4 regions of the Blautia luti genome follow, and region 3 is predicted to be linked to each of the others. Evidence: riboswitches for the same ligand, from Rfam matches in the RefSeq annotation. Region 3 holds a riboswitch; each other region holds the start of a gene.
The links. Region 3 has a riboswitch for cyclic di-GMP ahead of R8695_RS15770 (DNA repair protein). Riboswitches for the same ligand answer to the same signal wherever they lie in the genome.
Positions count from the first base shown of each region.

Region 1: it holds a riboswitch for cyclic di-GMP, as region 3 does, so the genes downstream of both, R8695_RS14955 (hybrid sensor histidine kinase/response regulator) here and R8695_RS15770 (DNA repair protein) in region 3, are expected to answer to the same signal.
Region 2: it holds a riboswitch for cyclic di-GMP, as region 3 does, so the genes downstream of both, R8695_RS12065 (diguanylate cyclase) here and R8695_RS15770 (DNA repair protein) in region 3, are expected to answer to the same signal.
Region 4: it holds a riboswitch for cyclic di-GMP, as region 3 does, so the genes downstream of both, R8695_RS09810 (substrate-binding periplasmic protein) here and R8695_RS15770 (DNA repair protein) in region 3, are expected to answer to the same signal.

Region 1 is NZ_AP028156.1:3,236,272-3,243,834, forward strand. It holds gene R8695_RS14955 (hybrid sensor histidine kinase/response regulator) at 1-3,096, opposite strand, end outside; cyclic di-GMP riboswitch class I at 3,308-3,398, opposite strand; gene R8695_RS14960 (diguanylate cyclase domain-containing protein) at 3,921-5,681, shown strand; gene R8695_RS14965 (MATE family efflux transporter) at 5,718-7,019, opposite strand; gene R8695_RS14970 (MFS transporter) at 7,209-7,563, opposite strand, start outside.
Region 2 is NZ_AP028156.1:2,610,452-2,618,014, reverse strand. It holds gene R8695_RS12085 (NAD(+)/NADH kinase) at 12-872, shown strand; gene argR (arginine repressor) at 885-1,343, shown strand; gene recN (DNA repair protein RecN) at 1,401-3,092, shown strand; gene spoIVB (SpoIVB peptidase) at 3,191-4,399, shown strand; cyclic di-GMP riboswitch class I at 4,544-4,619, shown strand; gene R8695_RS12065 (diguanylate cyclase) at 4,750-6,078, shown strand; gene spo0A (sporulation transcription factor Spo0A) at 6,288-7,094, shown strand; gene glgA (glycogen synthase GlgA) at 7,148-7,563, shown strand, end outside.
Region 3 is NZ_AP028156.1:3,407,371-3,414,933, reverse strand. It holds gene R8695_RS15775 (ABC transporter ATP-binding protein) at 1-1,621, shown strand, start outside; cyclic di-GMP riboswitch class I at 1,836-1,965, shown strand; gene R8695_RS15770 (DNA repair protein) at 2,120-2,404, shown strand; gene lepB (signal peptidase I) at 2,376-2,984, shown strand; gene R8695_RS15760 (LPXTG cell wall anchor domain-containing protein) at 3,019-7,563, shown strand, end outside.
Region 4 is NZ_AP028156.1:2,081,814-2,089,376, forward strand. It holds gene R8695_RS09795 (response regulator) at 1-835, opposite strand, end outside; gene R8695_RS09800 (ABC transporter substrate-binding protein) at 841-2,691, opposite strand; gene R8695_RS09805 (ATP-binding response regulator) at 2,691-4,871, opposite strand; gene R8695_RS09810 (substrate-binding periplasmic protein) at 4,855-5,670, opposite strand; cyclic di-GMP riboswitch class I at 5,848-5,941, opposite strand; gene R8695_RS09815 (glucosaminidase domain-containing protein) at 6,078-6,848, opposite strand; gene R8695_RS09820 (bifunctional 5,10-methylenetetrahydrofolate dehydrogenase/5,10-methenyltetrahydrofolate cyclohydrolase) at 6,850-7,563, opposite strand, start outside.

The DNA.
Region 1 (7,563 bases), 170 kb from region 3:
TGCAGTCATGGCAACAATCGGAAGTCTTCCCTGTTCGCCCGGAAGGCTCCTGATTGCTGCGGTTGCCTCATAACCATTCATGACAGGCATTTGAATATCCATAAAAATAAGATCATACAAACCTTTCGGAGAAGCTTCCACTTTTTCAACTGCAATTTTTCCATTTTCCGCTGTTTCCACTTCTGCCCCTGTCATCTGCAGAATTTCAACAGCAATTTCTCTGTTCAGCTCATTATCCTCAACCAGCAGAATCCTTTTTCCTGTATAATCTGCTTCTGACAGATCATCCAGATAATTTCTTGCTGTTTTTTCTTTTCTGCCTGAAGTAAACTGCCGCAGTGTTGCCGTCAGCCGGGAACGGAACAGCGGTTTTGCAATAAAAGCATCTACGCCTGCAGCCTTTGCTTCTTCTTCGATCTCGCTGAATTCATAAGATGTCAGTACAATAATGGTAATCTCTTTCCCTATCCGTTCCCGGATCTGTCTGGCTGTTTCAATTCCGTCCATATCCGGCATTTTCCAGTCTAAAATAACAGCAAAGTAATCATTTTTTAGCTCATGACGTGCATAACAGCGCTCAACGGCTTCTCTGCCGGAAAGGACCCATTCGCCTGTAATACCGACTTCTTTCAGCGTGGCAACTGCACTTTCACAGCATGTCCTATCATCATCCACAACCAGAACCGGCAGATTCATCAAATCTCTGTCCTGTTCTTTTTCTTTTTCCTGAAGCTCCAGATAAATTGTTACTGTAATTTTAGTTCCCTTGTGTAAGGTGCTGTCCACTTTAATATTGCCATTCATCAGGTTCACAATATTTCTGCTGATCGCCATTCCCAGACCGGTTCCCTGAACCTTGGTTGTCCGGTGGTCATCTGCGCGGCTGAAAGGATCAAACATGATTTTCTGGAATTCCGGCGTCATACCGATTCCATTATCTTCAATCGTAAATTCATAGCATCCAAGTTCTGAAAATCCATTTGGCTTTTCCTCTATGGAAAAAATAATATTCCCACCATCTGGCGTATACTTGATTGCATTGCTCATCAAATTCACAAATACCTGCTGGATTCTCAGGCTGTCACCACAGACAGCCTCATGTTCAATATGATTGATGTGTATATCAAAATTATGTTTATGTTCATCAAGCACCGGTTTCGTAAGTGTAATAAGATTATCTACCAGCTCTGACAGATTGAAATCTTCCTGTGCCAGTGTCATTTTTCCACTTTCAATACGTGCCATATCCAATACTTCATTGATCAGCCCCAGCAGATGGCGGCTTGATTCTGTGATCTTACTGAGACATTCAATAACTCTATCCTGGCTCTCAATATTTGCTCCTGCGATTGCCGTCAGACCCACAATCGCATTCATTGGTGTCCGGATATCATGTGACATATTGGAAAGGAATTCTGTCTTCGCTCGATTTGCATTTTCTGCGGACCGGTAAGCCTCTTTCAGTGCCTGACGGGATTCAATCTCTGCTTTCTTCTCCTGTGTCACATCCATGGATGCCAGCAATACCTTTTCCAGCTTTCCGTTCTTCCATTCCAAGGGAATATAAGAAGCGATTTTATAAGTCTTTTCATCCAGGCTGCAATACTCAAACTTATAAATATCATTTTCACTTTTCAGTTTTTTCCGAATATTATCCGGGGCTATCAGGATATCTATAGCTTCCAATGGTTCCAGTGTCTTATATTTTTCAAGAACCTGCATCTGAAAATCATGATAAAATCCCAGAGGTTTATATATCATCTGTCCATTCAGATTGTAGAATTCATATCTGTCATTTTCCAGATCACAGACAACAAAACGGTCAACCAGACGCACAATACTCTGAATCAGCTGCCCCATGGAAGCATTATCCGCTGCCATCTGCAGATGCCGTGCGCTCTCTACCTTTGCCTCTGTGATATCACGCAGAAAGATCATGGCATATTCTGAATCCTCTATCTCGCCACGTATAATCACATTGCGGACCCATCGTTCTTCTCCATCCAGAGTGATTCGGCACTCTAAAGATAATTCTGTTTCCAGACCTTTCAGTTTTTCTGCAATATAACCACGGTCATAAAAAGCAGCTACCGCTTTCTTATCTGTTTCCACAACATAGGAATCCACCAAATGCCGGATCAGTTCATCCCATGTACGACTCTGTTCAAAAACTGTCATCAGGGACGGTTCAACCTTAAAGGTATCAAATGTGTTTGCTTCCAGGTTTACATAATATTCGCACAGATCTGTTTTCGTAAAGGCACGGTGGAAAGCAGCTGACTTTTGTGCCTGCATAGACTCTTTTTTTTCTGCATCAATATTGATAAATATGCCGGCAATCCTGCTGGCAGAACCATCCAAACGGCGTATTACTTCTGCCGATGCCCGAAACCACTGGTATTGATTATCCTTCATTCTCATACGATACTCTACCTGGTATTTTATCTGGTTCGTCTTATCCTTAATTGCCGCCTGAAGCTGCACCATTACTCTTTCTTTATCCTGTGGATGCAGAAGATCTGACCAGGATTCCAGTTTATTCGGAAAATCCAGAGTGTCATGATAGCCAAGCATTTTTCGGAATTCATGACTCCAGTTTGCATTCACAATCTCACTGTTTTCGTCACAGTCAAAATACCAGAAGCCGGAATAGATAGCCTCATTGAGCAGTGTCAAATTTACATGATCCCAGTTGACCTGTACGGACATAACCCAGATCTGTCTGCCCGCCTCATCTGTCGCATCCTCTTTACAAAGCCGTACATTTTTCACTGTACCGTCTGCTGCAAGGATCTGTGCTTCCCCTGTTCCGTGAAGCTGCAAAAAACGGTCTCGCTCCAGTATATCTTCCTCGTCATAAAAGAAGTTTCTCAATGAGCCTTTTGTCTGTTCCATGAAAGTATCGAATGTATATCCTGTACTATGCAACAGCAGATTATTCACAGACAAAATAGACAGGTTTTGGTCATAAGATCCTGTCATTATACCTACCCCGCCATTATTTTCCAGTGTTTTCTGTACGGCCTGTGACATGGCCTGTGTCTGTCCCGTTACAGTCTCACCTAAAGAATATATTTTGTCTTCATAATTTCCCATTTTATAAAAATCCTCTCTTCATCCTGCCTTTATCTGTATACAGAGAACCTGTACCTGTCAGTTTTCGTACCCTTTTAGGCATATAAAAAGGACACCTGCCAAAATATGCCAGTGTCCCTACTATATTTCTTTAAAATCACACATCTATATAGTATAAAAGTTATCAAAATCTCTTCCGTTTTCACATCTTTTCCATATATAATATGGAAGCAGTTGCAACCGGCTGACCTGGTCAAACTTGCTGACTTTAGCCCCTTCTGGCTTTGCGTCCCTGCCTTTCAACAGGTTTGCCTTTAAATAATTTCCATTTTTATCAAAAATACCACGAATGTTTTTACACGTCAATAATAAATTCCATTGCCGCAGGCAATCTGGAATGAATTTCGGCTACGTTACTGAAAACATAATGAACAATAACGTTGTAAAGAGCATGCTGATTGTGGGAATACTTTTTTATTTCCGGTCAAAAGCAAGGCATACAGGTACCGGATCCTGAATTTCCATTCTGTCAGGTTCTACCATGCAGTCATAGGCCAGAATATGTACACCTGCCCATTGATCTCCACATGTGCAATAAAACGATTGGGGCGATCTATGAAACGACCCTCTGTGATATGTTCGTACTTCGTTTTTTCTGCTCCTCTTTACGCATTGTATACATACCATAGCATGTTTTCCCCATACCTACAACATTTTCACCTTAGGAAACTTTTATATCTGTCTGATTTTACCTATGTTTTAAAAAAAATTCATTCCGTTTTTTCATTTCTGTGCTATAATGTTCCATCATAAAAATATCCGATATATAAATTGAGGTAAAACAGGTGAAGAAAAAAAATCTTGTGCCTCTTATGGTTTTTTTACTGGGCATGTGCCTTGTTGGTTTCATCGTATACAAAACAGACACTCACGAAAAATGGCAGAGACGCACAACCGCACAATTAAATGTATCAACCTACGGTGAACGTATTAAAAATGAAATTACAAATGGAATTGCGATCACAGATACTCTGAAACAGGTTCTGATCAGTGAAAATGGAGATATCAAGCAATTTGATACGATTGCAGAAAATCTTATATCTGATTCTATTGAAAGTGTACAGCTTGCTCCGGATGGTGTTGTAACAGATATTTATCCTGCTGAGAGAAACGAGGCAGGTAAAATTGATCTGCTCCATGATAAAGACCGTGGCAGAATTTCCTGTTATGCAAGAGACAACCATACAATCATTACACAGGGACCCTTTAAATTGACACAGGGCGGCTATGGAATTGCAGTCCGCAATCCGGTCTACCTGAATGATGAGCACGGACAGGCGTATTTCTGGGGATTTACCATTGTTATCCTGCGTGTTCCTGATATTTTTTCCGACTCGATCCATGCACTTTCAGGTTTTGGATATGAGTACAGACTTTCCAAAACAGAAACTCCCTGGAGTGACACTTATAAACCCGTTTACCAGTCAGATGGTCAGATAACGCAGCCGGTTTCTTATGATTTTACCATAGGGAAAGAAAGCTGGAAGTTCGAAGTAACTCCTGAAAGCGGGTGGAGAAACAATCTATTGATCGTAACAGTCAGCACGATTTTTACCGCTATCACCTTACTTCTGTCAGGGCTTACCAGGGTATGTCTGGTATCAAAAGAAAACAAAAATAAATTTCAGATACTGGCACGCACGGATTCTCTTACAGGTATTTACAACCGCTATGGATTTGACGAATCAGCAGAAAAGATGATGGATAAAAATCCGAAAGGACATTTTGTGGCCGCACTCCTTGATCTCGATGATTTTAAGTTTATTAATGATATTTATGGCCACGCCTATGGAGACAAAGCATTAAAGAGTCTGGCAGACAGCATGAAAACATTTTTCCCATCTGATGCATTACTGGGAAGAAACGGTGGGGATGAGTTCTGTATTCTTTTACAAAATTATACCTGCGAAGATGCAAAAGAACTGCTGCAGCAATTTACCGGACTTCCAAAGACATTCTCATACAAGGGAAAAGAACAGTCATTTAACATTTCTCTGGGATATGCGGAATATCCCACATTTGCAGCCAGCCGTTCACAGCTCATGCGCTGTGCTGATGCAGCCCTCTATGCAATAAAACTTCATGGAAAAAACGGATGTATGGCTTACAGGGAAGGTCTTCAGTCAGGAATCCGTAAACAACTGGGATTCGCATTTAAAGATGTCTCTGAACACCTTCCGGGTGCATTTATCATATACAGAGCGGACAAAGACGATGACGAACTCTTTTATGCAAACCATGAGTTCCTTCATATGACCGGATATAAAGATATGGACGAACTGTTCAGACTCACCAATAAGCGCTTCCGCAGCCTGATCCGAGAAGATGAACAGAAACAGATCGAATCCAGTATCTGGGAACAGATTGATAGTGGTAATAAAAATGACTATATTCACTTTCACCTTCGAAAGGCTGACGGATCCTATCTTTCTGTCCTCGATCACGGAAGAATCGTAGAAAGCCAGCAATACGGAAGAGTATTCTATGTATTGTTCATGGACTGGGAGGCTATGCATATTCATTACAGCGATAAATTTTCCGGATAATAACAGACATACGACTGTTTTTCACGAAACCATAGTTCAGACAACTGCCATGCTTTTTCTTCTGTCTTTATATGCCAGAAACAGAATTGTCAGAAACGTAACTGTCTCCGCTGCAAGAAGAGAGATCCAGATTCCATTTAATCCAAATAATTTCGCAAGTATAACTGCGCAGATAACAATAGCAATAATTCCTCTCAGTAATGATCCGACAATCGCAATTTTCGGTTCATCTACTGCTGAGAAATATGCCACCAGTACAATATTGATTCCTGCCACTATAAATCCAAGGAAATACAGACGCAGTCCTGTATGTGCATAATTCAATAACTGAACATTGTTTTCACTGTTGAAAATGCTGATCAGCGTGTCGGTTGAAGTCCAGATGATCAATTGGATCAGTGCTTCTACAGCAAGACATACGAGCAGGCTCCATTTCAGAAGTTTTCTTACCTGAGTGGGCTGACCTTTTCCGTAGCTTTCACTGATCAGGGGCTGTGCTCCCTGGGCCAGACCGTTGAAAATTGCAAATGCCACGATAGAAAGGTTTGCCACAACTCCATAGGCTGCTACACCCATATTTCCCGCGATTCCCAAGATCAGGAAGTTAAATACAATGGCGATCACACCGGAAGACAATTCCCCGACAAATGCGGAAACTCCCAGCTGACAGCAGGAAATCAGGTGTCTGAATGACGGTTTTTTCCAATGGAATCCTACATGGTTTCTGCTGCTCCTGTAGTGTGTGGCACAGACGCTCATTGTTACGATCGGACAGATTGCAGTAGCAAGTCCTGCTCCGGAAAATCCCAGACCGACAGGAAACATGAATATATAATCAAATATAATGTTAAAGATACTTCCACTGATGGAACCGATCATTGCAATAGAAGGCGCTCCATCGTTTCTGGCAAATGCAGTAAATGTATAATTTGACATGAAGAATGGTGTTGCGATCAGAATAATTCTCACATAGTTTCGTCCAAGTCCGATCAGTCCGGCATCTGCACCCAACAAAGCCAATGCTTTGTCCGGAATAAAGATTCCGATCAGCATAAATGGAACTGCAGCCAGTATACTCCAGGTTACTGACTGTACGAAATAATGTTCTGTATTTTCTCCTTTTGCCCTGCTTATGGCATACCTGGTAGCGGAACCAATCCCGATCATAGCCCCAATCGCATAGATCAGTCCATAAACCGGCAGGATCAAATTGAGAACTGCCAGTCCGTCAGCACCGGAATATACAGATATAAAGAAAGTATCTGCCAGAACATAAACGGAAATCCCGATCATTCCGGCAACACTCTGGGTTACATATCTGGTGAATCTTTTCAGCATAATACTCCGCTCCTTCGTTATATTGTCAGCATTGTCTTCCTTTCATCTGCAGACTTATCTCACCATTATACCCATATAAAACAAAAATGCAACCACAAAAACTCCAGACATAAAAATCTCCTTAAGCAGATTTTTTAATGCTGCTCAAGGAGACTCTGTTGATATTCGCAATTCACTTCACGACACTCTTTATTTTACCCGGTTTTTTTTCAGGTCTTCTACAATTTCATTGTAACGTTTTTTATTCAGGCGATAGAAAAACAGTACAATTGCTGTCACTATCCATAAAACTCCCGGAATTGTAGTAAAGGAATGTCTCATAATACTGAGAACAGCCGGATTCTGTACATGATTTGCCACATATCCATATTTTCCAAGAAGTGCTGCAAGTAGAGCAGTTCCTATTGCCATGCCAATTTTATTTCCCAGTGACACAAATGCATATTGAAAACCATCATTCCTTAAGCCCGTTTTCCACTCTCCGTATTCTACGCAGTCGGGAATGATCGCATAGATTGCAGTGTTAAATCCAGAAAAAAAGAAT
Region 2 (7,563 bases), 800 kb from region 3:
AACGGACAGATATGGACAGGTTTTATATTATTACAAACAGCGATAAAGATCCCAGTATGGAGATCACAGGGAAGATCGTTGATTATTTAAAAGAATATAAAAGAAGCTGTGAAATACAGCAGGCTTCCAGACAGCATGAGGGAACTTATCATTATACAGATCCATCCCTGATCCCCGATGGTGTTCAGTGCATTATTGTTCTGGGCGGAGATGGAACTCTTCTTCAGGCTGCCAGGGATGTAGTGCACAGAGAGATCCCTCTTTTGGGAATCAATCTTGGACAGCTGGGATTTCTGGCAGAAGTGGATCTGCAGTCTCTTTACAGTGCGCTGGACCAGCTTATGGCAGATGACTATGAGGTAGAAGAGCGGATGATGCTGGAAGGATGTGTGTACCGTGGAGATGAATTGATCGGGAAAGATATTGCCCTGAATGATATTGTGATCGGCAGGGACGGACATTTGAGAGTGGTACGTTTCAAAAATTACGTAAATGATGTATATCTTAATTCTTATAATGCAGATGGAATCATCATTTCCACACCTACAGGATCTACAGGTTACAGTCTGTCGGCAGGAGGTCCTATTGTATCACCGAATGCAGCCATGACCATTATGACACCTATTGCCCCTCATACTCTGAATACAAGAAGCATTATTTTTCCGTCAGAAGATGTGATCACTGTGGAGATCGGCAAAGGCAGACACTGTGACTGTGAGAAAGGCCTTGCCTCTTTTGACGGAGCCTCTTCTATAGGAATGGTCACAGGGGATTGTATTGTGATCCGGCAGGCGAAGGTAAAGACCAGGATCCTGAAGCTGAACCATTTAAGCTTCGTGGAAGTTCTTCGACGGAAAATGAGGGACAGTTAAGGAGGAAGCGGCATGAAGGTTGCGAGACATGAGAAGATCATAGAACTGATTCATCAATATGATATAGATACACAGGAGGAACTGGCTTCCAGGTTAAATGAAGCCGGATTTAAAGTGACCCAGGCAACAGTTTCCAGAGATATCCGTGCACTGAAGCTGACCAAGGTGGCAGGAAAAGACGGAAAATCCCGTTATGCGATCATTAACAATGAGTCCGGAAGTCTCAGTGCGAAATACACAAGGGTGCTGGAAGATGCACTTTTGTCTATTGATGTAGGACAGAACATTATTGTGATCAAAACAGTATCAGGTATGGCAATGGGGGTAGCTACAGCGTTGGATGCACTGAAATGGCCGGAGATCCTGGGATGTATCGCAGGTGACGATACAATTATGTGTGCTGCCAAGAATACAGACATGGCGCTTGGCGCTGCTGAGAAGCTGAGAAGCTTTGTAAGACTGAACCAATAACATTAGATTAAGACATAAGGCCCCGGAAACGGGGCCATTCGTATCAGGAGGAAAGAAATGTTAGCACATCTCCATGTAAAAAATCTTGCACTGATAGAAGAGATCGAGGTGGAATTCGGACCGGGACTTAATATCCTTACAGGTGAGACCGGTGCAGGTAAATCCATTCTTCTGGGTTCCATGCAGCTGATCCTGGGAGCCAAGATTTCCAGAAACATAATAAGAGAAAATGCTCCTTATGCTTTGGTGGAACTGCTTTTTCAGGTAGAGAATGAGAAAGCCAGGGAAGCCCTTGCTGCCATGGACTTTTATCCGGAGGACGGGCAGGTGCTTTTGTCCAGAAAGATCATGGACGGAAGGAGTATCAATAAGATCAATGGAGAAACCAGTACTGTAAGCCAGATGAAGGCAGCAGCAGCTTGTCTGCTGGACATTCACGGACAGCATGAACATCAGTCACTGCTGTATCAGGATAAGCAGCTTGAGATATTGGATGCATACGGGAGAGAGAAGATTCTTCCTGCGAAGGAAAAAGTCCGCCAGGCGTATAAAGAATACAGTGTCTGCAGAAACGAACTGGATTCCATGGATATAAATGAGGAACAGAGAAACAGAGAAGCTGCGTTTCTGGAGTTCGAGATCAAAGAAATAGAGAAAGCAGCCCTGCAGCCGGGAGAAGACGAAGAGCTGGAGTGCCGTTACCGCAAAATGAACAATGCAAAGCAGCTGACAGATTCTCTGCTGCTGGTACATAAACTGACAGGTTATGACACTACAGAAGGAGCAGGAGAAACAGTGGGAGAAGCCATAAGGGAACTGGTCCGTGTGACCCAGTTTGATGAGGGGCTTGCACCGTTAGAAGAGACATTGACTTCCGTGGATGGTCTGCTGAATGACTTTAACAGGGAACTTTCTGCTTATCTGGAAGACCTTACCTTCGATGAAGGGGAATTCTATGAGACAGAGAGAAGATTGGATCTTATCAATGGGCTGAAGGCGAAATATGGACGTACCATTGAAGAAATCGGTGCATACTGCAGCCAGCAGAAAGAAAAACTGGAAAAACTTCGCAGATTTGAAGAAAATTTACAGGAAATGAAAGACCGTCTTGCAAAACTGGAAAAAATTCTCTTTGAAAATTCGGATAAACTGTCCAGGATCCGCAGAGAATATAGCAGCCAGCTTGAGCAGAAAGTGATTCAGGGACTGAAAGATCTAAATTTTCTTGATGTAAATTTTGCCATTGATTTCCAGAGAAAGAAAAATTATACAGACAATGGCTTTGATGACATCGGTTATCTGATCTCCACCAATCCGGGAGAGAGCCTGAAACCGTTAGGTCAGATCGTATCCGGCGGTGAACTTTCCAGGATCATGCTTGCGCTGAAAGCAATTCTGGCAGACAGAGACCAGATCGAAACACTGATCTTCGACGAGATCGACACAGGTATCAGCGGAAGAACTGCACAGAAAGTATCAGAGAAAATGGCTGTGATCGGACAGCATCACCAGGTACTTTGCATTACACATCTGCCTCAGATCGCAGCTATGGCAGACAGTCATTTCGAGATTGAAAAGCATCTGAAAGGTACAGAAACCATTACCCAGATCCATGTACTTTCTGAAGAAGATTCTGTCCGTGAACTGGCAAGGCTTCTCAGCGGAACAGAGATCACACCGGCTGTTCTGGAAAATGCAAAAGAAATGAAAGAATTGGCACAGAAACAAAAAAATACAAGATTGAAATAAAATATTTGACCGCATACTAAGAGAGGATCATCTGAAAAGAGAATCCTCTCTTTTTTCTGATCATACCTGAAAGATTATACCTGAAAGGATGTGCAGAAATGAACAGAAGAAAAAAATACCGGCTGTTTCTGATGTGTTTCCTGGTTCTTGATCTCCTTGTAATGGCATTTCTGGGATATCAGTATCTCAACCGTAAAATACCGGATGAGATCCAGGTTTCAAGACAAAACAGTACAGATGTGTCAGAGCTCCTTTCCAATCCTTTTGTAACCTTTGATGAGGCTGTGCCTGTTTCAGGTGACGGAGGGTATGTACTGCCCTGCAGACTTCTTGGATATCTGCCTTTCAAAGAAGTAAAAGTAACCCCTGTGGATGACAGGGAAGTGTATGTCAGTGGAAATACCATAGGGATCTATATGGAAACAAAGGGTGTACTGGTTATTGATACAGGAGAGATACAGGCTGAAGATGGTGAAACGAAAGAGCCATCCAGAAATATTGTCCGTCCGGGAGATTATATTGTAGCATTTAATGATCAGAAGGTTACAGACAAAAAAGAACTGATCAGGGATCTGGAAAACATGAATGGAGAAGCAGTTACGCTGAAAGTCAACAGAGATGGTGAGACGCTGCCTGTTTCTGTCACACCTGCCAAAGATGCCTCCGGCAGCTACAAACTTGGACTGTGGGTAAGAGATGACACCCAGGGGATCGGAACGCTGACCTATGTGAATGGGAACGGCAGCTACGGTGCACTGGGGCATGGGATCAGTGATATTGATACAGCAGATCTTCTGGAAATATCAGGAGGTGCTTTGTATAAAGCACAGGTTCTGGCAGTGAATAAAGGCAGCAAAGGAAATCCGGGGGAACTGGCAGGACTGATCCGTTACGAGGAAAGAAATCTTCTGGGGACTATTACAGAAAATAACAAAAACGGCATTTACGGACAGCTTTATACAAATGAAGAAAACAGTATTTCTCTGAGAAAAATGCCGGCAGCACATAAGCAGGAAGTGCACACCGGAGATGCCACGATCCTGGCGTGTGTGGATGGACAGGTAAAGGAATATGCAGCAGAGATCAAAAGGATCGATCTGAACCATGAAGATACCAATAAGAGCTTTGTGATCCAGATAACAGACGAAAATCTTCTGGAACTGACCGGAGGCGTGGTCCAGGGAATGTCCGGGTCGCCTATTTTGCAGGATGGAAAAGTAGTTGGCGCAGTTACCCATGTGTTTGTGCAGGATTCCACCAGTGGATATGGGATATTCATAGAAAATATGCTGAACCATGAGAAATAGGACAAAAAGACGCTGCCCGTGCAGCGTTTTTGTCGTTACTGCAGATAATATTTTTTGACTTTCCTCCGGGTATGTGCTATAGTAATAATATTATGAGTTAGATTTTCGTGTGAAAAGCGGCAGATTGTCTGATGAGAAGTATTGTATAAGATATGGCAAAACAATCGAAAGGTTGCGACGCAAAGCTATAGGGTCTGTAAAATGACAGCCAGCTGCAGGGAGTTAATCAAAAGTATTGTTATTGTTATAACAATACTTTTTTTCGTTGCAAAAAAGAAATACATATAAACCAATACTGTGGGCAGGAAGCAAAGCTGCCGCAGGATTTACAGATAGAGGATGATAGGAATATGACAATGCAGGAAGCAAAGCAAACCATGCGGTATATGGAGTCTGTATTTGATGTAGTGCGTCTTCTGGAAGCTGATACATTAAGAGAGATCCATTATGGAGATTATACGTCCAAGGAGCCAAAAGCCCCCTGTCAGTGCTACGATTTCTGGAAGAAAAGCAGTCCGTGCGAGAATTGTGTATCTATACGTGCACTGGAGGAAAAGAACAGAAAAGTAAAAATGGAATTTATTGATTCTGTACTTTACCAGGTGATTGCAAAATATATGGAGATTGACGGCAGAGAGTATGTCATGGAGATGATCAACTGCCTGGACGATGAACTGATCCTGGATCCTCAGGGCAAAAACCGTCTGCTGAAAAAAATAAGCGGATACCAGGAAGCTCTGTATACAGATGCCCTTACAGGTGCATCCAATCGGCATTTCTATGAGAATATGATCAAAAATATGAAAACTCCTGCAGGAGTTGCAATGATCGATCTGGATGATTTCAAGTTATATAATGATACTCTTGGGCATAAAGTGGGAGATCTGGTGCTACGTACGGTAGCAGAAGTTATCAGAAGCTGTATCCGTAAAACAGATATTCTGATCCGGTACGGAGGGGATGAATTCATCCTGATCATGGCTGATGTAGAACCGGAGATTTTTACCCGGAAGCTGAAAAGTATCAGCAGGAAGGTGCAGGAGGCAAAAGTGCCTGGCTATCCCAGACTGAAGATGTCTGTCAGTATAGGCGGCGTAATGTCAGAAGGAGACACGATAGAAGAAGCGATCAGCCGTGCAGATCATTTTATGTATATGGCGAAAAATAAGAAGAACATGGTCGTTACAGAGGAGAACAGCACCGGCGGGAAGCTGGAAGGCAGAAAAGAGAAATTCTTTGAAGATTTACGGCCGAAGATCCTGATCATAGATGATTCAGAGATGAACCGTGCCATTCTCAGGGAGGTACTGGGAGAAGAATTTGCTGTCCTAGAAGCTGCCAACGGAGAAGAAGGCCTGGAATACCTTGAAGAGCATGAAGAAGATATTTCACTGGTGCTTCTGGATATTATCATGCCTGTGATGGATGGTTTCGAGGTTCTGCGGGTAATGTCTGAGAAGAATTTCCTGGACAATATTCCGGTGATCATGATTTCCAGTGAGGAATCAGAGACCTATGTGAAAAAAGCCTATGAAATGGGAGCCATGGATTATATCAACCGTCCGTTCGATGCCCAGGTAGTATACAGACGGGTATTTAACACCATAAAGCTCTATGCGAAACAGAGAAGACTGATCGCCCTGGTAACAGACCAGATCAAAAGTGAACTGAAAAAATAAAGAAAAATGCGATTGCTGTCCGGTAAGATATATTCGTGGCGAATGATGAAAATAAAAGCCAGATAAGCGCAGATAAGCGCGATGGAAAATGGGTCTGACCTCCCTGATTCGGCTTGATTTCTCCCTTATCGTTCCTCTATAATATGTGATGTGCCAAAAAAACAGGAACAAAAATATAGAGGATTTAGATCAGGGAGGAGGCTGGCCTCATGGAAAAATTAAATGTGGCGGTTGCGGACGATAATGAGAGAATGGTGGAAGTACTTGGAAAGATCATCGAAGAAGATAAGGATCTGGAACTGGTTGGCAAAGCCCATAATGGAGAAGAAATCTGTAATATTATAAGGGAAAAAGAGCCGGACGTTGTGGTATTGGACATTATTATGCCGAAGATGGACGGCCTGGCAGTGATGGAACGTTTTGTCCATGACAGCAGTTTGAAGAAAATACCGGCGTTTATTGTAGTTTCCGCTGTAGGAAAAGAGAGGATCACGGAAGATGCATTCAGTCTGGGAGCGGATTATTATGTGCTGAAACCTTTTGACAACAGGATGCTGTTAAATCGGATCAAGCATGTGAGAAGCTTAGGAGACAGGAAATTCAGACAGATCAGCAGACAGACAGAAGTAAAAGAAGAAAATACCATGACCCAGGGAAATCTGGAGACAGATGTAACGAACATCATTCATGAGATAGGTGTTCCGGCACATATCAAAGGATATCAGTATCTGCGAGATGCCATTATCCTGTCTGTAAATGATATGGAAATGCTGAATTCCATTACGAAGATTCTGTATCCCACCATTGCGAAACGGCATCAGACAACTTCCAGCAGAGTGGAGAGAGCGATCCGCCATGCCATTGAAGTAGCGTGGAGCAGAGGAAAGATGGATACGATCGATGAGCTTTTCGGATATACGGTAAGCACAGGAAAAGGTAAGCCTACGAATTCTGAATTTATTGCACTGATCGCAGATAAAATCAGACTGGAATATAAAAATCGCACTTTCCAATAGGCGTTTTTTGGAGTATAATTGTAGTATAAAGGCTACCAAGGAGGGTTTTACGCATGAAAAATATTTTATTTGCAACATCTGAAGCAGTTCCGTTTATCAAAACAGGAGGACTGGCAGATGTAGCAGGCGCTTTACCGAAATATTTCGACAAGAGATATTTCGATATTCGTGTGATCTTACCGAAATATGCCTGTATGAAACAGGAATGGAAAGATAAAATGGAATACGTCACACATTTCTACATGGATCTGGGATATAAGAACTGCTATGTAGGAATTATGCATATGGAGTATGATGGAATTCAGTTCTATTTCATTGACAATGAATACTATTTCAGTGGTCCGAAACCATATGACAGTGCTCCGTGGGATCTGGAGAAATTTGCATTCTTTTCCAAAGCAGTATTATCCGTACTTCCGGTGATCGGATTCAGACCGGATGTGATCCACTGTCATGACTGGCAGACAGG
Region 3 (7,563 bases):
GATTGCCACATTTATTTATACCCGAATGATGGTTTATATCGGTCAGGGTGTGCTTAAAAGTGTCCGTGATGATATGTTCGAGCATATGCAGACTCTTCCGATCCGCTATTTCGACCAGAATACAAACGGATCTGTCATGAGCCTCTATACTAACGATACAGATACCCTGCGTCAGATGATCAGTCAGGCGATCCCACAGGCACTGATGGCACTGTTTACGATCGTGGTTACCTTTATTTCCATGTTATTGTTAAGTCCGCTGCTTACGATTCTGGCAGTTGTGATTATTTTTATTATGCTGAAGGTTACCAGTAAGATTGGTTCCAACAGTGGCAAATATTTCATCCGTCAACAGGTATCTCTGGCAGATGTGACCGGTTTCGTGGAAGAACGAATGAATGGTCAGCGTGTGGTAAAAGTTTTCAACCACGAAGATAAATCAAAAGAAGAATTCGATAAACTCAACGAAGCACTTTTCGAGAGCTCCGCAAATGCCAATAAATACGGAAATATGATGGGACCGGTGATCGGTAACATCGGTAACCTGCAGTTCGTACTGACAGCAGTACTTGGCGGACTTCTCTCTGTAACTGGTGTGGGTGGCATCACTCTTGGTGTTATGGCTTCCTATTTACAGTTCACAAAGAGTTTCACTCAGCCATTTATGCAGGTGGCACAGCAGTTCAACGCCATCGTTATGGCACTTGCAGGTGCAGAACGTATCTTCAAACTCATTGATGAGAAACCGGAAGAGGATGAAGGTTATGTAGAACTTGTGAATGCAAGAAAAGATGCCAACGGCAACATTACAGAATGTAAAGAAAGAACAGGTATGTGGGCATGGAAACATCCGCATTCCGCAGATGGTTCTGTAACTTACACAGAACTGACCGGAGATGTTCGTTTCGAAGACGTTACATTCGGATACAATCCGGATAAAGTCATTCTGAAAGACATCAGCCTCTTCGCAAAACCTGGACAGAAACTTGCTTTCGTAGGTTCTACAGGCGCAGGAAAGACAACTATCACAAACCTGATCAACCGCTTCTACGATATTCAGGAAGGTAAGATCCGTTACGACGGAATCAATATCACCAAGATTAAGAAAGATGACCTGAGACGTTCTCTGGGAATCGTACTTCAGGATACGCACCTGTTCACAGGAACTATCAAGGAAAACATCCGTTATGGTAAACTGAATGCCACAGATGAGGAAGTATACGAGGCAGCAAGACTGGCTCATGCTGACCAGTTCATCAAGATGCTTCCAAAGGGCTACGACACCATGTTAAGCGGAGACGGCGAAGAACTCTCCCAGGGTCAGCGCCAGCTTCTCTCCATCGCCAGAGCAGCCGTAGCCAACCCGCCGGTACTGATCCTGGATGAAGCAACTTCAAGTATCGATACCCGTACAGAAAGTATCGTACAGAAAGGTATGGATAACCTGATGAAAGGCCGTACCGTATTCGTAATCGCTCACCGACTCTCAACCATCAGAAACAGCGATGCCATCATCGTACTGGATCATGGTAAGATCATCGAGAGAGGCGATCATGAAGACCTCATTAAGATGAGAGGAACTTACTATCAGCTGTATACCGGAAAATTGGAATTATCATAAAACCGAATTGGTCTAACCAAAAAGTGCCTGTCAATCGTCAATAGTAACAGATTGGCAGGCGCTTTTATATATATATTACTGATAAAACCGAAAATTGTACGAAATATGCAAAAAGTGAACGTAAAATTGTACAATATAACGGACTGGTACCGGTTGACAAATTTTTGTCCCAAGAGGTATAATATGAGAAGCATGGTGAAACGTACGAAACTGAATATGGAATTGGCAAACCTGGTGTGAGCCAGGGACGCAAAGCTTGGAGCCTTTGATAAAAAAGTATTTACATACATAAGAGGAGTATTAATCCGGGAAGGATTAATTTATAAGGTAGTTCGGCTGCAATTATTTTTTATCAAAGAATAATTGTGGCTTTTTTTGTATGTTAAAAGTCAGAAAAAGTCAAAAATATGACTTAATAAAATCAAAAATAAGCATCAAAAAGAAACATTTCTGCACAGAAACAAATGCAGTGAGAAATAAACTTGGATGGAGAGCATAATGACTGAAAAAGAGCTGCGGCGTTTAAGCCGCACAGATTTACTGGAAATGCTCCTGGAACAGAGCAAAGAAGTGCAGCGCCTGCAGCAGGAGCTGGAGGAGACGAAGCAGAAGCTGGAAGACCGGAGACTGATGGAACAGGAAGCCGGATCTATCGCGGAAGCAGCACTTCGGATCAATAAGGTATTCGAGGCAGCACAGCAGGCAGCAGACCAGTATCTGGAGAATATCAGACAGCATGCAGACAGGCGGGAGAATGAAAGCATTCAGCATGAGGAAGCATAAGAAAAAAGAAATTACTTCCCTGCCCACAGTCTCACAGCTGGAGGCAGAGTTAAACAGAAGTAAATACAGGCACCGGTTTTATCAGGTGCTGCGCAATACCATCGGTACACTGATCGCAGTAGCAGCCGCGGCAGTTCTGATCGCCGTACTGTTACTTCCGGTACTGCAGATATATGGAAATTCCATGTATCCCACTATTCAGGAAGGTCAGATCGTGGTATCTGTGAAAGGTGCAGATTTCACCCAGGGAGATGTGATCGCTTTCTACTATAATAATAAGATTCTGGTGAAGCGAATGATCGCAGGTCCCGGAAGCTGGGTAGATATCGATGAGAAGGGAAATGTCACAGTGGACGGCGACCCCCTGGACGAACCCTATCTGGTAGAGAAGTCTCTGGGAGACTGCAATATCAAACTCCCCTATCAGGTGCCGGATGGCAGATACTTCGTGATGGGAGATCACAGATCCACTTCCATTGACAGCCGAAATACATCAGTAGGCTGCGTGGCAGAGGAGCAGATCGTAGGAAAGATTGTATTCAGGCTTTGGCCTTTGAGTTCAGCAGGTCCTGTGAAGTAAGGGGAACAGGAAAAGGGAAAAGGAGAGATGTCAGATGAAAAATACGTTGTTGCATCAGGCGGCGAAGTTCAAGCTGCAGAACCGGAAGCATAAACGCTGGCAGAAAGCGGTCAGTATTCTGGCATGTATAGTAGTTTTCTGTACTGTATATGCGCTGATCCTTCCGGCACTTACTGCAGAGGGAACTCCTCACTGTGGAATAGAAGAACATACTCATACGGATGAATGTTATGAGAACCGTCTGATCTGCGGGAAAGAAGAAGGCGAAGGAGCACACACCCATACGGATGAATGTTATACCCAGGAACAGACGCTGATCTGCGGACTGGAAGAGGGTGAAGGTGCTCATACTCATACAGAAGAGTGCTATGATGAGGAAGGCAATCTGATCTGCGGACTGGAAGAGAATGAAGGACACCAGCACACAGAGGAATGCTACCAGACAGAGGACATTCTCACCTGTGACCAGGAGGAGAGCGAAGGACATCAGCACACAGCAGAATGCTACGAGCAGGTACTTGCCTGTGGTAAAGAAGAGCATGCACATTCACTGGCATGCTACTCTGACCCGAATGCAGATGTAGAAGATGCAGATACATGGCAGAATTCTGTAAGCTCTGTATCCCTGACAGGAAACTGGGGCAGCGATCTGGCAGCCATCGCCCAGACACAGATCGGCTACAGAGAAAGCACTTCCAATTATAATGTAGCAGAAGACGGCGCCACAATGAACGGCTACACCCGCTACGGCGCATGGGCAGGCGACCCGTACCGCGATAACTGGTCCGCACAGTTCACAGACTTCTGTCTCAGCTATGCAGGCATCCCGTCATCCGCAATGGTACAGCCATCAGACTGCTGGGAATGGGCACCGGTCTCCAAAGAAGGCTACACCCCGAACACCGGCGACCTGATCATCCTCGACGGCAACCAGGACGGCACCCCCGACCACGCCGGAATCGTCCTCAACGCCAATGACGCCCAGGTAACTACCGTGATCGGCGACTCTGATAAAGAAGTAAAACAGAATACATACAACCTGGACAACGCGATCATCGTCGGCTACGTAACCATGCCACGCAACCCGAACTTCGACTATGGCGACGCAGAACCGGCAGCGGACGATGCAGACGCACAGGAACCGGACAATAATAATATAGAAGAAACTCCGACGGCGGAGCCGGAGGAGACACCGGAACCAGCACAGGCAGCTGAAGAAGACGAAGATGATGCACCGGAAGCACTGGATGATGAGACGAGTTCTATGGCAGCTACCGGAGAAGATGGAGATGCGGTTAATCAGCGTATTAAAGTTGAATTGTCAGCATCAAAACCAGAAGATAACACTGGCGAGCCACTTTCTGCAAAAGTTGTATCAACATATTCTCAGGCAAATAATCCTAACTCTAAAGCAACTGTTTATGTTAAAGTTGGAAAGCTGCCAGAAGGAGTGCATATAGAGGGATTTAAAAATGGAAAGCGGACTGTAAACTATAATGGTGGAAAGGATGCGCTGGAATTAGAACTAGTGGAGGAAAATGGAGAATATTATATTAAATATGAACAGCCTGCTGGTTCTACAATTGAGTTCGATGTAGAGTTGAGTTCTACAAATGGAACAATGCCCGCTAAGACACAGATGACGTTATCTGTAGATGAAACCAGAACGAAAGCTCCTGAGGGAACATCAGGAACAGATTATTTAGGTGATTCTCAAACTCTTACATGGGTTGCAAAGAATGAGTGGTATCCGGTTTCAAAGAAAGTAAATAATCAGAAGCAGGCGTATACAGAGGTATCAGGATCAAATCTGACAGGAAATTATGAATATACTATTGAAGCAAATCACTCTAATGGAGAAAATTATGGTGAAATCTGGACAGATTATGTGAAAGTGACAGATATATTTACCTTGCCTGATAATATATCATTCCCCAAGGGGGTAAAAGTAAAAGATGGAAAGGTTGTAACTTCAGATGAAGAAACAATCTTGGAATTTACAAATTTGCAGGGAGGAACTGTCGAGAATCTGAACATTAATGGAAAGACAGTTACTTATACTCTAAAGATTCCGAATCAGAATATGAATGGTAATGTTCCAACTAAGGAACAGGCGCATCTTAACCTTAAGATGCAGTTGAATGCAAGTAAACTGCAGGTGCCGGAAGATTACAAGAATCGGGAGAATTCAGAAATTCAAAAAGATATTATCCGGAATCATGTTAAAATTGCGCCACATCCATATAAAGAATATCCGGTTAAAGAGACAGAGGATGATGCACTTATTATACCTTCCAGGGAACCGGAAAAGATTGTTGTAGGTAAAAAAGCAGATAATACTAGTGTTAAAAATGGTGTTAAAGCGGGAGATACTATTACTTATACTTTGTCAGTGAAAAATGAAGGTACAAATGAAATTATAGTAAAAGACTCGAAAGGTAATTATTACAAGGTTACTGATACTTTACCGCAATATTTGGAATTAACGGATGCACAGATAGCAGATTTGAAGAGCAAGAATATTACTGTAACTAAAAATAAAAATAATGGTATTTACACTCTTGAATGGATTCCAAGTGAAAGTAATATCGCATCTGGTGAAACGAAAGAAGTTAGTTTTACGGTAAAAGTAAAAGATGCTGATGATTCAGCCATGAAGGATTTGAGCAATAACAGTGATATTTCTAATCAGGCTCAGTATAAAAATCAATATACAGAGAACGTAAAGGTTAAATATCATAAAGGCTATACAACTGTAAAAAAGGAATCAAATGCCAATGGTGTATTGAATAATGGAGCTGAAGTTATCTATAAGATCACTGTTGAAAATCCAACAGATATTCCGGTTGCTAATGAAACGCTTAAGGACGTGTTGCCGAATGGACTGGAATTTATATCTGCGCAGTTTAATAGTACGGAAATCACAAAAAGCCAGAAAAATATTTCGTTGAGTGACGGGCATAAAGTTGACTTTGATGTGAATGGACAGAATCTACAGTGGACTGTTGATAAAATTGGTGCACATGAGCAACTTACTTTTACATACAAGTGTAGAGTAAATACAGATAAAACAGGTGGAAATACTGTACTGAAGAATAATGTAACAACTGGGTCAGGCGGCAGCGGTAATACAGATATTACTGTAAAGAACCCGATAGTAATAAATAAAACGGTTGATAAAGATACAAGTAAAGTTTATTCAGATGAACAGGAATTTAATTATACGATTACTCTTAAGAATGATGAAAGTAATCCAAACAATGTAAAAGATCAATATCTGACAGATGAATTGCCAACAGGAATGATATTGGGCGACAGCATACATCTTATTAAAAAAGTTAATGGAATAGAATCGACTGTTAGTTGGATTGATTTTTACGAGAATAAAAATGGTAGTGTCCGAGAAGGAAATGCTACATTTACAGCCCAATTCGGAGATAGAACAGCCGGTGTTACATTTGAGAGTAACAGAATAGTTTTGAGATGGTTAATTGATGAGCTGAAGTCAGGGGAAAAGGTTACTATACAGTATCCGGCGAAGATTATCCTGTCAGATGAACAGAAAAAGAATGGAGGAAGCTATTCATTTATCAACACAGTTAAATATCTGGATCGTTCTAAATCTGTAACTGTATACGGTGGGTCAGAAAAAGGAAAGTTGTATTTGCAGAAAACGTTTAATGGATATTCGCCATATTATTCTGAGAAGGAATATCAAAACAAGTATGGAAATATTATATTTAAACTTACTGGAAAGACATCAAGTGGTGAGCCAATTCAATTTGAAGATGGAACTTATGAAAAAGAAGTAAAATATTCAGATTTCAGCTGTCCAAGCTGGGATAATTCCCGTTGGGGTTATACTTTTGATAATCTTCCAGTAGGGGAATACACGCTGGTAGAGACTAATGCTGATGTAGAAGGAAAGGAGAGAACAACTACTTACAAGGCAAAGGTTGTAAAAGCAAAGGATGCTACAGATATTACCGGAGAAAAGGACGTAATATCTTCTGAGAATGCATCATTTGAAGTAGTTGACAGTGCTTCGACTGATAAAGCTATCAGGGTTACTGTTGATAATAAATATGAGAATCCCAAATCTGTGGATTTACAGAAAAGTGTATGGGGAATTTATAATTATCAGGAAAATAGTAATCTGAGTAGTGGAACTCAAATTGCCAGTAAGGAAGTTTTTACCAGCTCAGGTAAAAAAGTAATTGGATATACTATTGCAGTTATTAATTCAGGGGAACAAACTGTTGAAATATCTGATATTCAGGATAGTATTCCGGAAGGATTAACATATAAAGGATTGACCACAAATCGTAGCTGGACATGGACAGCAGGATATACTTCAGCGCTAACGGATAATATAGTTACTGCAGAGGGAAATTATGCACCTTGGTTTTCTGGTTTTGTAAATGGAGTGCACATTGCTGCGACAATAGATGGTCAGGAACTTTCTATGAAAGTAACAGGGGATGATAATAAACCGTACAAATTACAAAAAGGTCAATTGATTCTGTTTTGCGTAGTATGTGAAACAAATGATAAGCTAGTTGAGAATGTGCCTTTGACA
Region 4 (7,563 bases), 1.3 Mb from region 3:
GTCCCAGAAAGATCCAGTCCTGAGGTTTAGATTTCTCATAGACCAGATAGTAATCCTTTCCATCCAGATTTATCAGCATTGCATCTGTATGTCCTTCCTTAAACTCTTCTGAAAGTTTAAGGATCTCTTTTTCAGACATATCGGAATACTCTCTCAGAATCCCAAAGAAATTATACACCTCTCCCCATGCCTCAGAAGAATGATCCACAACAACACGGCCATCCGGATGAACCACATAACTCTGGGCATTTCCATTGAAAGCAGAAATATTCAGCACATTTAAGATATCAGAGTTTTCATAGGCAATGGCAATGGCATCATATTCAAAGCCCTGATAACTTCCATGAGGCCTGGGAGTAGCAAAAACAAGGAGCTGGGATTTTCCGGGAACCGTTGCATTGGTTATCACATCATTTCCCTGCCGGATCTCATCTTCAATATTTTCCTGCAATCCCAGATACCCGGTTTCACCTGTTGCCATCTTATAGTTCCCGTCCGCTGACAGGAAATAAAAATCTAAAAAGCCTGCATCTTCCTGTGCTTTCTCTATATACTCACGAATTTCACTTTCATCGGAAGTGTTCTGCAAATATTCCCCCCATATATGGAGATAAGTCAGATTCTTATTTGTCAGCTCACTTAGCATATTATCAGACTGATGAAAAATTTCAGTCAGGTGAGAAACACTTTCCTCATAAACAGTCTTCGATACAAACCCCAAATATTGGAAAACAGTCAAAAGGATTCCAACAAATAGGGCAATAAGAACTGCTGCATTCCATCGTTTTCTCACAACCCGTTTCTTTCTGTTTGTATTATGATTCTTAACATCCATTCTTCTCACCTCAGAGTAATGTAGTCTTCAGGCTCTGCAAGAATGGCATTACCATCTGAAACATATGTTGTCCAGGTATCTTCCACAGAGGTATCCCCTCCATCAAATACAATATTTTCCTCTGCCGGATAAGCTTCCATATATTGTGGTGCTGCAAGGCAGGTCACAGTAAAAGTATCCTTGTCCTGAATCTGTTTTCCATTCTTTAAAACTTTACTCAATGTATAACCATTATCCGTTTCCCTGATTTCTACAGAAATACCACTGAACACAGGCAGAGAGCCGCGGTTAAAGGGGATAAAGCCTCCCTGGTAGCCTTCTACGAAGTTTCTGACCGTTTCCTTCAGTTCTGCCCCACTTATTTCACTGCTGTAAGCGGAAAGCTCATTTGGCATGATCATGTCGCCCGCCATTTTTTCTGTATAACCGGCCTTCAGTACATTTCCTGTAAAGCTGTTTCCTGTTGCAATCAGCACATCCGTCCCATAAATACCGCGCAAAGTGTTTGCCATAACAGAATAGGCTTCATTGCCTCCGCTGGTATGGAAACGATTGGAATAAGTTTTCTTTGAATCCAACACAATATCCTCAGAAGTGGATTTTTCTTCAAGAAGCTGGGAATTAAATGACTGATAAGCCTGCTCTGCATTATATTCTCCTGAAATCATCTTAGACACCACATCCCTGGAAATGGAAAAAAAGTCATTTGACGCAATACGGATATACATATGGTTTTCTTCGATTACAGGTTTCACATCCTTCAGATATTCCGTAAGCCGGAAATCCACATCCTGGCTATAGCTTAACAGATCCTGCCCATCATAAATGATCCGGTTCTGCGCATCCTCTGAAAGCATTGTGTTCAGTACCTTCATTGCTTTCTGCCGACGTGTTTCATCCTTTGTCAGGTCACGGTTTAAAGCTATCTGGAAATATGGTGTAGTCATCAGCCACTTTTCGCCGTTCTGCTGAAAGAATGGCAGGAATGTTGTGTTAATGCCCTGATCCTGGAACATTTTTACACCGGCAGAACTGCCGAAATACATGGCAAGCTTACCACTTTTGTACATCTCAACCACATCATCATAATTCATATCCAGATCATTCTGGCTCAGCCCTGTATCCTGAATAAACTGCTCCATACGTTCAAAAGCCTCCGGCCAGACGGTACTGTCCAGACCTTCTCTCTTTGTATTGTCCGGGTCACTGTAGATGGTACGCCACTTACGTCCATCCACAGAAGACAGCTCTGATGCAGACAGACCCTGCAGTGTTTCCATACAGGTATAATCATAGTAATAGTCTGCAGTAAACCCACGGATACCCACCTCATCAAATGCCTGGCAGGCAGAAACGAAGCTTTCATAATCCGTTGGAAGAGGAATATCATACTTTTCAAAAAGATCTTTGTTCACTACAAAGCCATGGGCATCTGCACACACAGGAAGCCAGTTTACACTGCCATCCTGATTTTTGAAATTGTTAAGGTAGGTATCATAGACAGCACCTGCAGCATTGGTTGTGGAAAGATCCATCAGACTGTCCTTCAGGGGGCTTGCATCATGGAGGGAAAACCTGCAGCAGGTTATAATATCCGGCAATCCGCCGTTTTCATTCAGAAAACGATAGAAATCCAGATCATTATTGCCTACTACAAATTCAACGTTGATATCCGGAAGCTGTTCCTGGATGTATGGCGCATATTTTTCATACAGCTTTGTGCTCCATAAATACACTGTGATGGTTTCTGCATCTTCTTTTTCCGCACTTTTCCCGCCGCAGCCAGACAGAAGTGATACGGCTGTCACCATCGCCAAAAGCACAGCAAGTATCTTATTCCATTTTTTCTTTTTCATTATAACTTCTCCTGATTATGTTTTACTAACTCATTGATCGCTTTTACTAATAACTTTCCATCAACAGGCTTGGCAATATGTTCATCCATTCCTGCTTCCTTTGCTCTCATTTTGTCCTCAGTGAACGCGTTTGCTGTCATGGCAATGATCGGTATCACTTTTGCATCCTCTCTGTCCAGAGAGCGGATCATCTTTGCTGCTTCATATCCATTCATGACAGGCATCATAATATCCATAAGAATAACATCAAATTCTCCAGGACTGCTTTTTCTGAATATGTCAACAGCCTCCTGTCCATTCCATGCTTTGGTCACCACAGTGCCTTCATTCTGAAGCACAAATTCTGCAATCTCCATATTCAATTCATTATCCTCTGCCAGAAGAACATGGAGCCCCTGGATAGATGTTTCCGTTTTTTCTTCCGTTTCAGTCCTGTCCTTCATATCTGCATCAATCTGGAATGGAATCCGGATCACAAATGTAGTCCCTGTGCCTTCTTTACTTTCAAAGGAAATGGTTCCGCCCATTTTCTCCACCAGTTTTTTTGTGATTGGCATTCCCAGTCCTGTTCCGGCGAATTTTGTGCGGCTTCCTGCATGTTCCTGTGCAAATGGTTCAAAAATGCGTTTCTGGAATGCCTCTGCCATTCCGATCCCGGTATCTCTGCAGACAAATTCCAATGTGGTCATTGCTGTCTGTTTTGATGGGATTTCCCGACAGCTGATATAGATATATCCGTTTTCTTTGTTATATTTCACCGCATTGGACAAAATATTCATCAGGATCCGCTTCACATGCACCGGACTTCCAATAAGATTCCAGTGTGTAACTTCTTTCTTTTCCCAAAGGATCCGGATATTCTGCTCTGCAGCCACCTGTTCGATCACACCCAGTATTTCCTCAGAAATACTGTTCAGATTAAATGGGATTTCTTCCAAAACCACTTCATCTGACTCCAGCTTGCTCATGTCCAGAACTTCGTTTACCAGTTCCAGCAGCAGATGGGATGCCTCTTTGATCTTTGCCCTGCATTCCGTCTGTTTCTCCATATTGTCTGCATAATGGTCTGCCACATTGATCATGCCGCAGATTCCATTGATCGGTGTCCGGATATCATGGCTCATTCTCTGCAGAAACTCAGTTTTTGCCTCATTGGCTGCTTCTGCTTTTTTTGCTGCTCTTAGAAGTTCTGCTTTATATGTTTCATCTTTTTCCTGTTCCTGTTTCCGGTGTGCCAGATCCACTCTGTAACCCCAGAAGCAGAATATACCGAATATGAGTAAATAAAGAAAAACGACAGCGGTTACATTTAGTGGCAGGTTACGGAATACTTCCGTATCCGGAAGATAGGCATAAATATAATAATCCCGCTGCTTCAGCATGATTCCGTAACCTCCGGTTCCTTCATTTTTTAAATGAAAAATATGCTGACTGTCTGTATGCTCTTTCATTGCCTGGACAACCTGGTTCCCGGCAGTATCCTGTCCCAGCAGGCTTTCATCGTTGCTGGCAACGATGGTTCCCTTGTCTGCAACAATAATCGTTCCATCCTTCTGAGTGCTATAGCCATTTAAAAGGTTCTGTATTGTCAGGGTATAATTTCTGACAAATTCCGGAGATGTGTAATAATAAATTGCAACCATACCTGGTGCATCTTTTCTGGCACAGGCTGCAATGTCGATACGTGATCCGTCTTCTCGGTCAATCCGTTCCGAATAAGATCTTTCTTCATATCCGGTAAAATCCATGATAATGTCTTTTTGCAGATAATCTGTGATCTCATTGGTCAGAGCCTCATCCATGCTGTATTTGCAGACTGTCTTTCCCTCTGCATCCAGCACAAGGATACCATCCACCCAGAGGGTCTGCAGATTTTCTTTCAGAAACTCCTGGCTTAGCCGGCTGCCGTTTTCTGTTTCCATGTCGATATTCGTACTCATCTGTCTGGCACTTTCAATGGCGCGGAGGAGACTTTTAGATTCCGAAGCTTCATTATAATGGGTGTAGGTGGAACACTGCACTTTGACATAGTTTACAGTTTTCACCATCCTGTTCTCTGCTTCCTTTTTCTCTGCCTGAAAAAAGTAATACAGGGAAGCTGCAGTCACACAGATTCCAAGCAGAATGCCGAATATCCAGAATCGCTTTACTTTTATTCTTCTCCTAATATCCAAGATCATCCACCTCCAGATACTTCTGGGGATCATCCAGATATTTTTTAATGATTTTCAGGGATGTGCCATCCTGACGCATTTCTTCCAGCGTCTGATCCATCTGCTCACAGATTCCTCTGTCATCCTCTTTTGCAAAAGCAACACCTATCCCGACCACCATCAGCGGATCTTCCAGGATACGGAAGCTTGCATCATAATCCTTCATGTACTGGACAATGGATTCCTCATGTGCAGCAACTGCATCTACATATCCTTTTCCCAGAAAGGTATAGATTAGTTCCCTGTGCCCAAGACTGATCAGATTGCCCAATTTGGGGATCCTTTCATCTGTCCGGTTCAGAAAGATGCCTTCCGGTTTGGTTGTGGACTGGACGGCAAGGTTCTTTCCCTCCAGATCACTTAGTTTATAGATATCACTGCTCTCATTTACAGCAACTACCTGGCGGCTTGCTATGTAAGGTCCTGCCCAGCGGTAATCGTCAAGGCGTCCTTCCATGGAAAAACAGCCCATAATACAGTCGATCTCTCCGCTTTCTACCAGCTCTTTTTTCTTCTCCCAGTTGATCTGGACAACATCCACCTGATAACCCATTCTTTTAAAAGCTTCTGTAGCCAGTTCCACATCAATTCCTGTGGGAATCCCATCTTCATTCAGATAATTGTATGGCGGATAACTGTCACTGCCCAAGGTGATGACGGGCTTTTCCCTTTCTTTTTTAGTGATATTTGTGTTTTTACACCCTGCCAGGGCAGTTGCTAAAATTCCCACAAGCAGAATGCCTGCAATCACCTTTTTCCTTTTCATCTTTTCTCCATTCCTGCTATTCTTTTCTATTTTTTCTCAAATTTAACCGAATTAAGTAAGTAGCGAAGCGGATGATTTTTATCCGCTTGAAGCCAAAAAAAGTTCCATGTAAAAAATTTCACAGGAACTTTTTCCATAATGCCCATTTAACATTTACCTTTTTTTATTACTGAGGCATGATGCAACCGGTTGGCATGATCAGATTTCAGTCTGACTTTAGCTCCTTCTGGCTTTGCGCTCCGGCTTTTCAACCGGTTTGCCAATAAATGCCATAAAAAATTTTTTTTATTATAGCACTCATACTATATCATGTCTATAAGAAATATATCAATCTGTTATCTGAATAATTATTACTGTTCGCATTACTGTTCACAAAGCATATTGAGAAAAGAATAAACAGTAATGCTTTATGCTTCAGATTTTAAATCTGAAAGTATTTTTCTTAATTTACTTCCGTAATCTTTCCCCGCAGCCCAGCCACCGCCGTATGGATTCTCCTGGATTCCCAGCCATTCTACATAGGGGGCTGTTTCTCTGGTCACATAACCAAATCGTTCATCTACGCATTCCTGATTCAGGTCATCTGTTGATGCGTAGGCTTTGAGATGCTGAACCTGAGCGCGGATTCCAGTTCTTACGTCAGGAAAGGAAATTCCTTTGACTCCATCTCCGGTTGTTCCAAGTCCTGCGAAGTTGAACTGGTCGATTCTGGCATCTCCATCAAATCCAAGCCATCCGGTTTCAAGCATTGCCTGTGCAAAGACCACTTCGCCGCGTACATTCTCTGCGTTTGCTTCTTCTGCGATAATGTCACAAAAGGTTTCGATGTCAGGTGCTCCTCCACTGCTAAGTTCTTCTGATGGGTAAGTGCATCCCTGGCTGTTGTATAATGAACACATATCATCAACGGAAACTGTAGTTTTGCCCATGATCGTGTAGTATCCGTAGGTATTGTCTGTGGGACTTTCGTCGGAGATTATTTCTTCTCCGCTATTTTCTGCATTTTCCAGATGTTTGGGTTTTGAAATCTGACCTTCTCCCGAGTGATCTGCTGTGCTGTTTTCTGTACTGGTGGAGGTTATTTCTTCACTGGCACTTACCAAAGCAGGTGCCCCGAATATCAGGGCACCTGTCATTGTCATAAGTAGCCAGAAATGTTTTCCTGGCACTTTTTTCATCTTATGCGTTTACCTTTCTCATTGCAGCTTCTACTACATGACCAACCAGTACAGAAGTTGTTACGCTTCCAACACCGCCCGGTACAGGTGTAATAGCATCTACGATCGGCTCTACTGCTGCATAGTCAACATCACCGCAAAGTTTACCTTCTGCATTTACGTTGATTCCTACATCGATAATTGTCTGGCCTTCTTTTACGTATTCAGCACCAACAACACCAGCGCGGCCTGCTGCCACGATGATGATGTCTGCTTCACGTGCTACAGACGGCATATCTACAGTTCTTGTGTGGCAGATTGTAACAGTTGCATTCTTTTTAACGAGCATCATTGCTGCAGGTTTACCAACAACAAGGCTTCTTCCGATCACGACTGCTTTCTTACCTGTGCAGTCAATTCCGTAATGATCAAGGATTTCCATACATGCCTGTGGTGTACATGGCGGGAATCCGATCTGTTTGCCAGTGAATACACCAGACATAGAAAGATCTGTCATACAGTCAACGTCTTTTTCAGGAGCAAGTGCGTTCTCGATCACTGCCTGATCCAGATGTTTCGGAAGCGGACGGAATAATAATACACCGTGGATCTTGTCATCTTTGTTTACTTTGTCGATTGTTGCAAGAAGTTCTTCCTGGGAAACATCTTCCGGAAGTAAGATTTTCTCACATGCAACGCCTAAAGTTTCGCAGCGTTTTGTTGCTCCTCTTTCATA